2 regions of the Pseudomonas sp. AIG genome follow, and region 2 is predicted to be linked to the other one. Evidence: predicted binding sites of a transcription regulator. Region 2 holds the regulator's gene; the other holds the start of a gene.

Region 1 (7,131 bases), on a different contig from region 2:
CACCCGATGCGCCTTGAACGCACCAGTTTCGCCAAGCGCCTGAGCACTTACGCTGAGGCGGTTGAAATTGCCGGCGCGCCGATTCTTGAAGGTCGCCTGCTGCGCATGGTTGGCCTCACCCTCGAAGCCGAAGGCCTGCGCGCCGCCATGGGCACGCGTTGCCTGGTGATCAATGACGACAGCTACCACCCCTCGCAGGTGGAAGCGGAAGTCATGGGTTTTTCCGGTAGCAAAGTCTTTCTGATGCCAGTCGGCAGTGTCGCCGGTATCGCCCCCGGCGCCCGTGTGGTGCCACTGGCTGATACCGGGCGCTTGCCGATGGGCATGAGCATGCTCGGTCGCGTCCTCGACGGCGCCGGCCGTGCGCTGGACGGCAAGGGCGGCATGAAGGCCGAAGACTGGGTGCCGATGGATGGCCCGACAATCAACCCGCTCAACCGTGACCCGATCAGCGTTCCGCTCGACGTCGGTATCCGTTGCATCAACGGTTTGCTGACGGTCGGTCGTGGTCAGCGTCTGGGTCTGTTTGCCGGTACCGGTGTCGGTAAATCGGTGTTGCTGGGCATGATGACGCGCTTCACCGAGGCCGACATCATCGTCGTCGGCCTGATCGGTGAGCGGGGTCGCGAAGTTAAGGAATTCATCGAGCACAGCCTCGGTGAAGAAGGTCTCAAGCGTTCCGTCGTGGTCGCTTCGCCGGCGGACGATGCGCCGTTGATGCGTCTGCGCGCAGCGATGTACTGCACGCGCATCGCCGAATATTTCCGCGACAAGGGCAAGAACGTCCTGTTGCTGATGGATTCGCTGACCCGTTTCGCTCAGGCGCAGCGGGAAATCGCCCTGGCAATCGGCGAGCCGCCGGCGACCAAGGGTTATCCGCCATCGGTATTCGCCAAATTGCCGAAACTGGTTGAGCGTGCCGGTAATGCCGAGAAGGGCGGAGGTTCGATTACCGCGTTCTACACCGTGCTGTCCGAAGGCGATGACCAGCAGGACCCGATTGCCGACTCGGCCCGAGGCGTGCTCGACGGCCACATCGTGCTGTCCCGGCGTCTGGCCGAAGAGGGGCACTATCCGGCCATCGACATCGAAGCGTCGATCAGCCGGGTGATGCCGGCGGTGGTCTCGCCGGAGCACATGCAGCGCGCGCAATACTTCAAGCAGTTGTGGTCGCGTTATCAGCAGAGCCGCGATCTGATCAGCGTTGGCGCCTACGTTGCCGGTGGCGACCGCGAGACCGATCTGGCGATCTCCCTGCAACCGCAGCTGGTCCGGTACCAGCGTCAGGGCCTCAACGACAAAATCAACATGGGCGAAAGCCAGGCTTACCTGGAAACCCTGTTTGCCCCGGCGGCGGGCGGCTAACCGGTCATGGCCACTGTCAGTCGAGCCGCGCGTCTGGCGCCGGTGGTGGACATGGCCGAACAGGCCGAGAAAACCGCCGTGCAACGGCTGGGCTATTTTCAGGGCCAGGTCAAAGTCGCTGAAAGCAAACTCGCCGACCTCAATGCCTTCCGTCTGGATTATTCCGAGCAATGGATCGTGCGCGGCAGTACGGGCGTGAGCGGGCAATGGCTGCTTGGTTTTCAGGGCTTTCTGGCGCAGCTCGACACCGCCGTAGACCAGCAGCGCCAGAGTCTGGTCTGGCATCAGAACAAGCTCGACAAGGCGCGTGAGGAATGGCAGCAGGCATTCGCCAAGGTTGAAGGACTGCGCAAACTGGTGCAGCGTTATCGCGAAGAGGCGCAACGCCTTGAGGACAAGCGCGAGCAGAAGTTGCTTGATGAGTTGTCGCAGCGCTTGCCGCGAAAGAATCCGTTCTAAATCGCACCGCTAGACCCTGTGGGAGCGAGCCTGCTCGCGAATGCAATCGATCAGTTGACTGAAGTGTTGACTGACACGACGCCTTCGCGAGCAGGCTCGCTCCCACATTTGTTCCTGTGATGCGCCTTGCCGCAACCCTGTGCAGGTGCTAAACCTTGTACAGGTTCGTCAATGACAAGGAAGCCAGTCAATGTCAGTCGTTACAGAAGTCTCTCCAGATGGTCAAAAACTGACGATTTCGGTCAGGGGGCGGTTTGATTTTGGTCGCCATCAGGAGTTCCGTGAGTCCTATGAGCATCTTGCCAAGAAGCCTGAGTCCATTGTGGTGGATTTGAAAGAAGCCACTTACCTCGACAGCTCGGCGCTGGGCATGCTGCTCCTGCTGCGGGATCACGCCGGCGGCGATAGCTCGGACGTGCGCGTGGTCAACAGCAACTCCGATGTGCGCAAGATCCTCGCCATCTCCAATTTCGACAAACTCTTCGACATCAGTTGACGCCTATGCAGGCGCAAGAGCCGCTGACCATTCTGATCGCCGAAGACAGCGCCGCCGATCGGCTGCTGCTGTCGACCATCGTCCGCCGCCAGGGTCACGCGGTCCTGATGGCGGCCAACGGTGCCGAAGCGGTCGATCTGTTTCGCCGCCAGCAACCCGATCTGGTGCTGATGGACGCGATGATGCCGGTCATGGATGGCTTCGAAGCGGCGCGGCAGATCAAGGCGCTGGCGGGCGAAACGCTGGTGCCGATCATCTTCCTGACATCGCTGACCGAAAGCGAAGCGCTGGCCCGATGTCTGGAGGCCGGTGGTGACGACTTTCTGGCGAAGCCTTACAACCAGGTGATTCTGGCCGCCAAAATCAAGGCGATGGATCGCTTGCGCCGTTTGCAGGCGACGGTGCTGCAACAGCGCGACCTGATCGCCAAACACCATGATTACCTGCTCAACGAACAACGCGTGGCCAAAGCGGTGTTCGACAAGGTTGCGCACTCCGGCTGCCTGAGCGCGGCTAATATCCGTTACCTGCAATCGCCCTATGCGTTGTTCAACGGCGACCTGCTGCTGGCGGCCTATACGCCGGCGGGCGACATGCATGTGTTGCTTGGCGATTTCACCGGCCATGGTTTGCCGGCAGCGGTCGGGGCGATGCCCTTGGCCGAGGTGTTCTACGGCATGACCGCCAAGGGCTACGGCCTGGCCGAAACCCTGCGCGAGATGAATGCCAAGCTCAAACGCATCCTGCCGGTGGACATGTTCTGCTGCGCCACGCTGCTCTGTCTGAGTTTTCAGCGGCGTTCGGTCGAAGTGTGGAACGGTGGCATGCCTGACGGTTATCTGCATCGGATCGCCAGCGGTGAGCGTGTGCCGCTGGCGGCGCGGCAATTGCCGTTGGGGGTGCTGAGCGCGCAGGCGTTCGACGACCGAACGGAAGTGCATCCCATGGCCGTCGGTGATCGGGTGTTCCTGTTATCCGACGGCGTGATCGACACCAGTGATGCCAGTGATCAACTGTTCGGTGTCGAGCGTTTGCAGCAGGTGTTCGCCGCCAACCGCGAGCCGGATCGCTTGTTCGAGGACATCGAGCAGGCATTGCGCGATTTTCGCGGAGAGGCCCGTGACGACGTGAGCATGGTCGAGATCAGCCTGCTCGAACCGGCGCAGGTCAAGCCGTCGGCGCCGGTGTATTCCGACAGCGGCCAGTCGTGCCCGCTCGACTGGTCGGTGAGCTTCGAATTCCGTGGCGCGACGCTAAAGCGTTTCAATCCGTTGCCGTACCTGTTGCAGTTGTTGCTTGAGGTGCATGGGTTGCGGGCGCAGAGTGGCGCTTTGTACAGCGTGCTCGCCGAGTTGTATTCCAACGCGTTGGAGCACGGCGTGCTGGGGCTGGACTCCAGTCTCAAGCGCGATGCGGCGGGTTTTGCTCTGTATTATCAGCAGCGCAATGATCGGCTGGAGGCGTTGCAGGACGGTTTCGTGCGCGTGCATTTGCAGGTGCAACCACGAGGCGAGGGCGGTTGTCTGGTGATTTGCGTGGAAGACAGCGGCAAGGGTTTTGATGTGGCGCGGATCATGGAGCGGCCGCTGGACGGTGTCCGTTTGTCGGGACGTGGTGTCAGTCTGGTCCGGCAATTGGGGCGCAACGCCAGCTGGTCGGACGAAGGTCGTAGTGCTCGCGTGGAGTTTTCCTGGGAGGTTGAGGCATAATCCGCGCAATTCTTGATCAAGGAGTGAGCAAGTGACTGACAAACATATTGATCGCGAGGCGCTGAGCGTACTGCGCGAAGTCATGGAGGAGGGTTATCCGGAGCTGCTGGATACCTTTCTGGCGGATTCCGAAAGTCGCTTGTACGAGTTGCAAAAGACCTCGGATGCCAAGGCTTTGTCGGAAGTTGCGCATAGCTTCAAGGGTAGCGCCAGCAATATGGGCGCTGTGCGGTTGGCGGCGCTCTGCCAGGAGCTGGAATCGGACGCCAAAGATAAAAGTCCTTCTGAAATCGCCAGGCTGGTCGCTGATATCAGCGGCGAGTTCGCCGATGTCCGCCCGGTTTACGAAGATGAGCGGCAGCACGCACTGACGCACTGATCCCGCCGTCCGGCGCTTTTCTCAAGCGCCGGGCAAAACTGGCCCGGCACTTGCATTTATCTCCGCAACTGTACCTACGATCCCAGTGCAGCGGAGACCGTTTCATGCCTGCGACCCCCAACATCCTTCTTCAGAATGCCGCTCAGGCCAAGGCGCAAGCCGCCTCGGCGAAAACGTCGGCTATGGCCGTAGACACTGGGGATAAAGCCTCTAGCTTCGCTAAGGTGTTCGCCGATCAGGGATCGAACAAACCCGTCGTCACTGCTGATAATTCGCCCAAGTCGGCGCGTGACAAGGTTGCTGACAACAGCGGCAAAAAGGATATTGGCAAGGATCAGTCTGCCGTTGCGCAACCGGCGGTTGCCGATAGCGGCAATGACTTGCCTGCCGATAAAACGGCAGCTACCGATGACACTTCCGCGAGCAGCGACGACAGCGCGGACACTCCTCAGACCCCAGTGGTTGATGCTGCACCGGTTGACCCGGCGCTCGACCCGGCATTGGCCGTCGCTGTGCAGCCGGTGGTTGCGGCACCTGTGGCGCAGGCCCCGGCTGTCGTTGCCCCGGCCCCGCCTGAAACCGAAACCCCCGCACTCGCTGCGTTGCCGGGTACGGTCAAAGATCCGGCGCCGACTACCGACAGCGATTTCGACCCTTCGGCTGATCCCCTCGACTCGATGCCGGCCGTGCGCATGGCGATGGAGCAGGGCGGGCACATTTCCGCCGCCAGCCAGGCGCAACCGAAAGCGTCGCCGGCTCAGACTCAGGCCGACGGCGAATTGACTGCGGCACAAAACTTCGCCGCTGGCATGGCCAGCATGCTCGATGTGCAAGCCGACAAGGACAGTACCAGCCAGGGCGGCGACAAAGCGTTCAGCGGCTTGATCGACGACGGCCTCAAAGATCTCAAAACCGCCACCAGCGATACCCGCGTCGATGACTTCGCCAACCGTCTGGCGGCACTGACGCAGGCAGCTACACCGAAGACTGCGAACGCTGTGCCGGTGAACCAGCCGATTGCCATGCACCAGAGCGGCTGGACCGAAGAAGTGGTCAACCGCGTCATGTATCTGTCGAGCGCCAACCTGAAGGCGGCGGACATTCAGTTGCAGCCAGCGGAACTGGGGCGTCTGGATATCCGCGTGAACATGGTCCCGGATCAACAGACCCAGGTGACGTTCATGAGCGCGCATCCAAGCGTGCGTGAAGCGCTGGACGGGCAAATGCATCGCCTGCGCGAGATGTTTAATCAGCAGGGCATGGGCCAGGTTGACGTCAATGTGTCTGACCAGAGCCGTGGCTGGCAAGGGCAGCAGGGTCAGGAACAGGCGCAGCAGGGCCAGAGTGGTCGCACCCGTGCTGCTGGCGGTCGCCTCGATTCGGCGGATGAAGAGTTGGCGCCTGCCGCTGTTGCTGAAGCCGCTGCTCAAACCACCAGCGTGATTGGCAGCAGCGCGGTCGACTATTACGCCTGATCAAAATCAAGAGACCCCTCATCGGAACGCCGCCCGCCTAGCCCTCTCCCGGAGGGAGAGGGGACTGATTGGGGGATGGTTGGGAAGTACGCCGACCGGGTAGTTCTGCTGTGAATCCATAATTGACTCGGTCTTTCAGGTCGATGTTTGACGTCTGGCACCTCGGTCGGCCCCTGAAAACCCTCACCCTAGCCCTCTCCCGGAGGGAGAGGGGACTGATTGGGGGATGGTCGCGAAGTACACCGACCTGATTATTTTGCGCCGAATCCATAATCGACTCGGTCTTTCAGGTCGACGTATCACGACAAAACACCTCGGTCGGCCCCCTCTCCCTCCGGGAGAGGGCGGGGGTGAGGGTGCCTTTGACTTTAGCGTTGTCTCCACCATCACCGACACTTCTGGCATAACACTTGCTCTTGCCTTGCCGTGCGACTGTGAAAACCCGAATAGTGACGGATTATTGGCATGGCGAAGAGCGAAACAGCAGCAGTGAAAGACCCCGCAACCAAAGGCAAACTCAAGCTGATCATTGTGATCGTGCTGGCGTTGCTGTTGGCCATTGGTGCATCCGTGGGGGCGACCTGGTTCTTCATGCACAGTGCCCAGAGCAAGCCTGCCGAGGCCGCCGATGCGGCGCCTGTCGGCAAGCAGCCAGCGATTTTCGAGCCGATGGCGCCAGCCTTCGTTGCCAACTACAACCAGAACGGCCGTCAGCGCTATATGCAGGTGAGCATCACCATGCTGGCGCGTAATCAGGCTGATCTGGAAGCGCTCAAAGTGCACATGCCGGTGATCCGCAACAACCTGGTGATGCTCTTCTCCGGTCAGGATTTCGCCACCTTGGCGACTCCGGTCGGCCAAGAGATGTTGCGCCAGAAGGCCACAGCCAGCGTCCAGGAAGTGGCGCAGAAAGAGCTGGGCAAAGTGGTGATCGAACAGTTGCTTTTTACTAATTTCGTACTGCAGTAGGAACACGACATGGCCGTGCAGGATCTGCTGTCCCAGGATGAAATCGACGCGCTGTTGCATGGCGTCGACGATGGTCTGGTACAGACCGATAACGCTGCCGAACCCGGCAGTGTCAAAAGCTACGACCTGACCAGTCAGGATCGCATCGTCCGTGGACGCATGCCGACTCTGGAAATGATCAACGAGCGTTTTGCCCGCTACACCCGCATCAGCATGTTCAACATGCTGCGCCGCTCGGCGGACGTTGCCGTCGGTGGTGTGCAGGTGATGAAGTTCGGC
Region 2 (7,131 bases):
TGTTTCAGGGTCGCGAAGACAAATTGGTCGTTCTCGACGGCCTGCTCGAACAACTGGGCCTAAGCTATGAAGAAGTTGCTTATCTCGGTGACGACTTGCCGGACCTGCCGGTCATCCGCCGCGTCGGCCTGGGCATGGCGGTTGCCAACGCTGCCGATTTCGTCCGCGAACACGCCCATGGCGTCACCCGCGCCCGTGGTGGTGAAGGCGCCGCCCGCGAATTCTGTGAATTGATCCTGCGCGCCCAGGGCCGCCTCGATGCGGCCAACGCCGCGTACCTGTGAGCCAAACCATGTTCAGCAAAAAATTTCGCAACTTCCTGCTGTTCGGCTGCATCGCTGCGATTTTCGCCGCGGTCGGCTACTGGAACATCAGCCCGGAACGCTTCCTCGACAAGCCTCCGGTCACGTCTGTCGAAACGCCTATCGACTGGTATGCAACCAATACGCATACCCTGCAATACCTGCCGGACGGCAAAGTGCAGTATGAAATGACCTCCGACAAGGCCGAGCACGTCAAGGCAACCGATATCACGCTCGTCACCAAACCCGACCTGAACATGTATCGCGGAACAGAGTTCCCGTGGCATGTCACCAGTGAACGCGGCGAAGTAAATTCGGGCGGCACACAAGTCGAATTGATCGATTCGGTACGCATCAAGCGCACCGATGAACAGAACCGCGATCTGTTGGTGACCTCCACGCGCATGACCGTGTTCCCGCAGGAGCAATATGCGCAGACCGAGCAACCCGTTAGAATCGACGGCGCTGGCGGTGTATCGACTGGCGTTGGAATGAAAGCGTACCTGAAGGAAAGCAGGATACACCTGCTATCGAACGTAAGAGGACAGTATGAGGCTCGTTAAAACCCTCCCTATTTTGCTCAGTCTGGGCGCAGCACTGGGAAGCGTGAGCGCCTGGGCTCTGCCGAACGATCAGCAGCAACCTATCCGCATTCAGGCCGACGACGCCCAACTGGATGACAAGAACGGCATCGCCACCTACAAGGGCGATGTGATCATTACCCAGGGTTCGATGAAGGTGACCGGTAATACCGTGACCATCACCCGTACCCCGGCCGGCGATATCGACGTGGTGACGTCGGTGGGCAATCTTGCCTACTTTGAGCAATTGCAAACTCAAGGCGACACCAAGCCTGTACAGGGCTGGGGCGTGACGATTCAGTACCACGCCGCGCAAAACCGCGTCGTGCTGATCGACAAGGCCAAGGTTGTCGACAAGGACAACAACACGACTCAGGGCGAGAAAATCGTCTATGACACCGTGAAGAAACTGGCCAGCGCTGGTCGCGCTACCGGCAGCAAGGTCACCGAGGCGCGTCCGCGCATTGACATGGTGATCCAGCCGAAGAAGAAAACCGACGAGAAAACCCAGTAATGGCAACTCTGAAAGCTCAGCACCTGGCCAAGGCCTATAAAAGCCGCCAGGTCGTGCGTGACGTCAGTCTGTCGATCGACAGCGGCCAGATCGTTGGCTTGCTCGGCCCGAACGGCGCCGGTAAAACCACCTGCTTCTACATGATCGTAGGTTTGGTGCAAGCCGATCAGGGCCGCGTCCTGATCGACGATCTGGACGTCAGCCACCAGCCGATGCACGGTCGTGCCAAGGCCGGGATCGGCTATCTGCCGCAAGAAGCGTCGATCTTCCGTAAACTGTCGGTGGCCGACAACATCATGGCCATCCTCGAGACCCGTCAGGAACTCGACAAGGCCGGCCGTCGCAAGGAGCTGGAAAGCCTGCTGCAGGAATTCCACATCAGCCACATCCGCGACAACCTCGGCATGAGCCTGTCCGGTGGTGAACGCCGCCGAGTGGAAATCGCTCGCGCACTGGCAACGGCACCGAAATTCATCCTGCTCGACGAACCGTTCGCCGGTGTCGACCCGATCTCGGTCGGCGACATCAAGCAGATCATCCATCATCTCAAGGCCAAAGGCATCGGTGTACTGATCACCGACCACAACGTCCGCGAGACCCTGGACATCTGCGAAACCGCTTACATCGTCAATGATGGTCAACTGATCGCAGAAGGCGACGCAGAAACCATCCTGGCCAACGATCTGGTCAAGGAAGTGTATCTGGGCCACGAGTTCCGCCTGTAAGCGAAACAGTGCCCGGTGCGCCGCCCGGGCGCTGTATCGATTCAAGCAGGATTTAATACGCTTTAATTGTTACAGCGCTCTAGGCAAACACTTCAGTTTCAGGCATATAATTTGCTTAAGTTTGGCGCTCCGGCGCCCTGTAGTGGATGGCGCATAGCGCCGGCGAATAAGGTGTTAAGCCCCTGCCATGAAACCATCGCTAGTCTTGAGAATGGGCCAGCAGCTGACGATGACACCGCAGCTGCAACAGGCCATCCGCCTGCTCCAATTGTCGACCCTGGATCTGCAACAGGAAATCCAGGAGGCGCTGGAATCCAATCCGATGCTCGAACGCCAGGAAGAAGGCGACGACTTCGACAATTCCGACCCCTTGGCCGACAACGCCGAACAGAAGCCCAACACCGAAATCCAGGAACCCTCGTATCAGGAAACCGCACCGACGGTAGACAACCTCGAGGAAGGTGACTGGAGCGAACGCATCCCCAACGAACTTCCGGTCGACACCGCCTGGGAAGACGTCTACCAGACCAGCGCCAGCAGCCTGCCGAGCAGCGACGATGACGAGTGGGATTTCACCACCCGCACCTCCGCCGGCGAGAGCCTGCAAAGCCACCTGCTGTGGCAACTGAACCTTGCACCGATGTCCGACACCGATCGCCTGATCGCCGTGACCCTGATCGATTGCATCAACAATCAGGGCTACCTGGACGAAACCCTCGAAGAAATTCTTGAGGCGTTCGACCCGGAACTGGACATCGAACTGGACGAAATCGAAGCCGTCCTGCACCGCATTCAACAGTTCGAACCCGCCGGTATCGGCGCGCGCAATCTCGGCGAATGCCTGCTGCTGCAATTACGTCAGCTGCCAGCCAAGACGCCTTGGCTGGCTGAAGCCAAGCGTTTGGTCAGCGATTACATCGACCTGCTGGGCGGCCGCGACTACAGCCAGCTGATGCGACGCATGAAGCTCAAGGAAGACGAGTTGCGCCAGGTCATCGAGCTGGTGCAGAGCCTTAATCCACGTCCGGGTTCGCAAATCGAATCCACCGAAGCCGAGTACGTTGTCCCTGACGTTATCGTGCGCAAGGACAACGAGCGCTGGCTGGTCGAGTTGAACCAGGAATCGGTGCCACGCCTGCGCGTCAACGCCCAGTACGCCGGTTTCGTCCGTCGCGCCGACACCAGCGCCGACAACACCTTCATGCGCAATCAGTTGCAGGAAGCCCGCTGGTTTATCAAAAGCCTGCAGAGCCGCAACGAAACATTGATGAAAGTAGCCACCCAGATCGTCGAGCATCAGCGCGGTTTTCTGGAGTACGGCGACGAAGCCATGAAGCCGTTGGTCCTGCACGACATCGCTGAGGCGGTCGGCATGCACGAATCAACAATTTCCCGCGTGACCACGCAAAAATTCATGCATACCCCGCGCGGTATTTATGAACTGAAATACTTTTTCTCCAGCCACGTCAGCACCTCCGAAGGCGGCGAATGCTCGTCCACGGCGATCCGCGCGATCATCAAAAAACTGGTTGCCGCGGAAAATCAGAAAAAGCCGTTGAGTGACAGCAAGATCGCTGGTTTACTGGAGGCACAAGGCATTCAGGTGGCTCGCCGCACCGTCGCCAAGTACCGCGAATCCCTCGGGATCGCGCCTTCGAGCGAACGCAAGCGGTTGATGTAAGCCACGTTACAGCGTTCCAGTGGCAGGCTATCCAGCCTGCCGCTTTATGCACTGGCAACGAAGGAGAAGCTGTATGCAAGTCAACATCAGTGGACACCAACTGGAAGTGACCCAACCTCTGCGTTCCTACATCGAGGAAAAACTCCAACGACTGGAGCGACATTTCGACAAGATCACCAACGTGCAAGTCACGATGTGCGTCGAAAAGCTGAAGCAGAAAATCGAAGCCACCTTGCATATCCCCGGCAGCGAAGTGGTCGCCAACGCAGAAGATACTGATATGTATGCTGCGATCGACTCACTCACCGACAAGCTGGATCGCCAACTCAAAAAGCATAAGGAAAAGACCCAGAGCCTCCTCCAGGGCGCGACCGGTCGTTAACACCCCTAACCCATGATCCGACTTGAAAGCATCCTGACCCCCGGCCGTTCCCTCGTGAACGTGCCGGGCGGCAGTAAAAAGAAAGCCCTCGAACAAATTGCCAACCTGATCGCCCGCGAAGTGCCGGATCTGGAGATGCAAGATGTCTTCGAGGCGTTGATTGCCCGTGAAAAACTCGGTTCCACCGGTTTTGGCAACGGCATCGCCATTCCTCACTGCCGCCTCAAGGGCTGCCAGTCGCCCATCAGCGCACTGATGCATCTAGAAGCGCCAATCGATTTCGACGCCATCGATGGTGCCCCGGTTGACCTGCTGTTCGTTCTGCTGGTCCCGGAAGCCGCCACCGATGCGCACCTGGAGTTGCTGCGTCAGATCGCCAGCATGCTCGACCGCAAGGACGTGCGCGATAAACTGCGCAGCGCCGCGAGCAACGAAGCCTTGTATCAGGTTGTCCTGGACGAGCAGAACGGGCACTAATCATGCGCTTGATCATTGTCAGTGGCCGTTCCGGCTCGGGTAAAAGTACCGCACTGGATGTCCTTGAGGACAACGGTTACTACTGCATCGACAACCTGCCGGCAGGCTTGCTGCCGGAACTGGCCGAACGTGCGCTGATTCACACGGAACTGGCGCAGCCGCTGGTGGCTGTATCCATCGATGCGCGCAACCTGCCGAGCCACCTGACGCGCTTTCCCGAACTGCTTGAAGATGTCCGCAGCAAGCACATCCAGTGCGATGTGCTGTATCTGGATGCCGACGAGGAAACCCTGCTCAAGCGTTTTTCCGAAACCCGCCGTCGCCATCCGCTGAGCAATGCCAACCGCTCGCTGGCCGAGGCGATCCAGGATGAAACCGCCCTGCTCGGCCCGATTGCCGACCTCGCGGACCTGAAGATCAACACCACCAATCTGAACCTGTATCAGCTGCGCGACTCGATCAAGCTGCGCCTGCTGAACCAGCCGGAGCCGGGCACGGCGTTTCTGGTCGAGTCATTCGGCTTCAAGCGCGGCATGCCGGTGGATGCGGATCTGGTGTTCGATGTGCGCTGCCTGCCCAATCCGTACTGGAAACCGGAACTGCGCGCGCAATCGGGTCTCGATGCGCCGGTGGCTGAGTACCTCGCGGCGCAGCCGGAGGTCGAAGAAATGTTTCAGGACATCTTCACCTACCTGCACAAGTGGCTGCCGCGCTTCGCTGCGAGCAACCGCGCCTACGTCACCATTGCCATTGGCTGCACCGGCGGGCATCACCGCTCCGTCTACCTGACCGAACGCCTGGGTCAGGCCCTGCAGAAAACCCTGAAGAACGTCCAGGTTCGCCACCGCGACCTCACTTAAAGGATTCACACCGCGATGCCTGCTCTGGAAATCGAAATCATCAACAAGCTGGGCCTGCATGCCCGTGCGTCGGCCAAGTTCGTTGGCGTGGCCGGTCAGTTTCCGGATTGCTCGATCAGAGTGGGCCGCACGCCGGAGAATACCGTTGATGGCAAAAGCATCATGGCGATGATGATGCTGGCGGCCGGCAAGGGCACCAAAATCTATCTGAGCACTGAAGGGCATCAGGAACAGGAAGCGCTGGATGCGCTGGTGGCGTTGATCAACAACTATTTCGACGAAGGTGGCTGACAGCCAAAGTCAAAAGATCGCAGCCTTCGGCAGCTCCTATAGTGAACGCATTCCAATGTAGGAGCTGCCGAAGGCTGCGATCTTTTGATCTTCAACCTAATGCGGTATCCATCACCATCATCAAACAAAACCCGATCAACAGGCCAAGACTGGCCAGTTTGTCATGACCATGACGTCGTGATTCCGGGATGACCTCGTGAGTCACCACCAGCAACATCGCCCCCGCCGCCAGTGCCAGACCTAATGGCAACAATACCTGCGCCAGCCCGACCAGCCACGCACACAACAACGCAAACACCGGCTCGACCAGACCTGACGCCGCACCGATCAGGAACGCCTTGACCCGCGACATCCCTGCCCCGGCCAATACCAACGCAATCACCAGTCCTTCCGGCACATCCTGTAAAGCGATGCCCATGGCCAGGCTATTGGCATCCGGCATGCCGCCGCCGGCAGAAACGCCAACGGCCATGCCTTCAGGAACGTTATGGGCAATGATGGCGAACACGAACAGCCAGATTCGTGGCGGAATAACCGGACGCTCCGGCGTCCCCACCAGCATTTCCGGTGAGGCTCCGGACAACTGACGATCGACCAGATACAACCCGAACGCACCCAGCATGATGCCGAAACAGATCAGCCCACTGGCGCCCCATGGTGTCAGGTCAAGGTTTTCGGCAGCGGCAATGCCCGGGACGATCAGCGAAAACGCCGTCGCCGCCAGCATCACTCCAGCGCCAAAACCCAGCAAGGTGTCACTGAGTGCCTGAGGCATGCGCCGAATCACCAGCACCGGCACCGCGCCAAGCGCCGTGCCGAGGGCGCAGATCGCGCCACCCTGCAAGGCCCGTGACAGTCTCGGTTGCAGATTCAACCATTCCAGCCCGTGGGCAACCAGCAAGGTCATGCCCGCCAACAGCAATAGCGATCCCACTGCGTAACGAAACATACGCCCACTTCCGATCGCCAGTGTTTCAGTGCCCATAGTCAGCCTTGGATTGTTTTTATAGAAGACTTAAACCAGTGCGGCCTGATAGCGCGCAGCAACTTCAGGCCAATTGATCACGTTGTAGAACGCGTTGATGTATTCCGGGCGACGGTTTTGATAGCGCAGGTAGTAGGCGTGCTCCCAGACGTCGAGACCGAGAATCGGCGTGTTGCCGTTCATCAACGGGCTGTCCTGGTTGCCGCTGCTCTCCACGATCAGTTTTTTCTCCGGCGTCACGCTGAGCCAGGCCCAGCCACTGCCGAAACGGGTCAGTGCCGCTTTGGTGAAGGCTTCCTTGAAACTGTCGAGACCACCCAGTTGCTCATCAAT

What was found. Region 2 encodes sigma-54, which starts transcription at its own class of promoters, with help from an activator protein. Its sites were predicted from a motif close to ANTGGCATNNANNTTGCTNT; they were not measured.
Region 1: ACWR1S_RS09115 (flagellar hook-length control protein FliK) is a predicted target of sigma-54. The motif match lies at 4,446-4,465, and genes of this name have one in related genera.

The regions. Positions count from the first base shown of each region.
Region 1 covers NZ_CDROCK010000010.1:121,872-129,002, forward strand. The annotation lists gene fliH (flagellar assembly protein FliH) at 1-17, shown strand, start outside; gene fliI (flagellar protein export ATPase FliI) at 7-1,365, shown strand; gene fliJ (flagellar export protein FliJ) at 1,372-1,824, shown strand; gene ACWR1S_RS09100 (STAS domain-containing protein) at 2,015-2,320, shown strand; gene ACWR1S_RS09105 (ATP-binding SpoIIE family protein phosphatase) at 2,326-4,029, shown strand; gene ACWR1S_RS09110 (Hpt domain-containing protein) at 4,061-4,408, shown strand; gene ACWR1S_RS09115 (flagellar hook-length control protein FliK) at 4,513-5,883, shown strand; gene fliL (flagellar basal body-associated protein FliL) at 6,349-6,852, shown strand; gene fliM (flagellar motor switch protein FliM) at 6,862-7,131, shown strand, end outside.
Region 2 covers NZ_CDROCK010000073.1:6,288-13,418, reverse strand. The annotation lists gene ACWR1S_RS28520 (KdsC family phosphatase) at 1-284, shown strand, start outside; gene lptC (LPS export ABC transporter periplasmic protein LptC) at 293-865, shown strand; gene lptA (lipopolysaccharide transport periplasmic protein LptA) at 852-1,397, shown strand; gene lptB (LPS export ABC transporter ATP-binding protein) at 1,397-2,122, shown strand; gene ACWR1S_RS28500 (RNA polymerase factor sigma-54) at 2,310-3,803, shown strand; gene hpf (ribosome hibernation-promoting factor, HPF/YfiA family) at 3,877-4,185, shown strand; gene ptsN (PTS IIA-like nitrogen regulatory protein PtsN) at 4,198-4,662, shown strand; gene rapZ (RNase adapter RapZ) at 4,665-5,522, shown strand; gene ACWR1S_RS28480 (HPr family phosphocarrier protein) at 5,538-5,813, shown strand; gene ACWR1S_RS28475 (ZIP family metal transporter) at 5,905-6,798, opposite strand; gene ACWR1S_RS28470 (superoxide dismutase) at 6,829-7,131, opposite strand, start outside.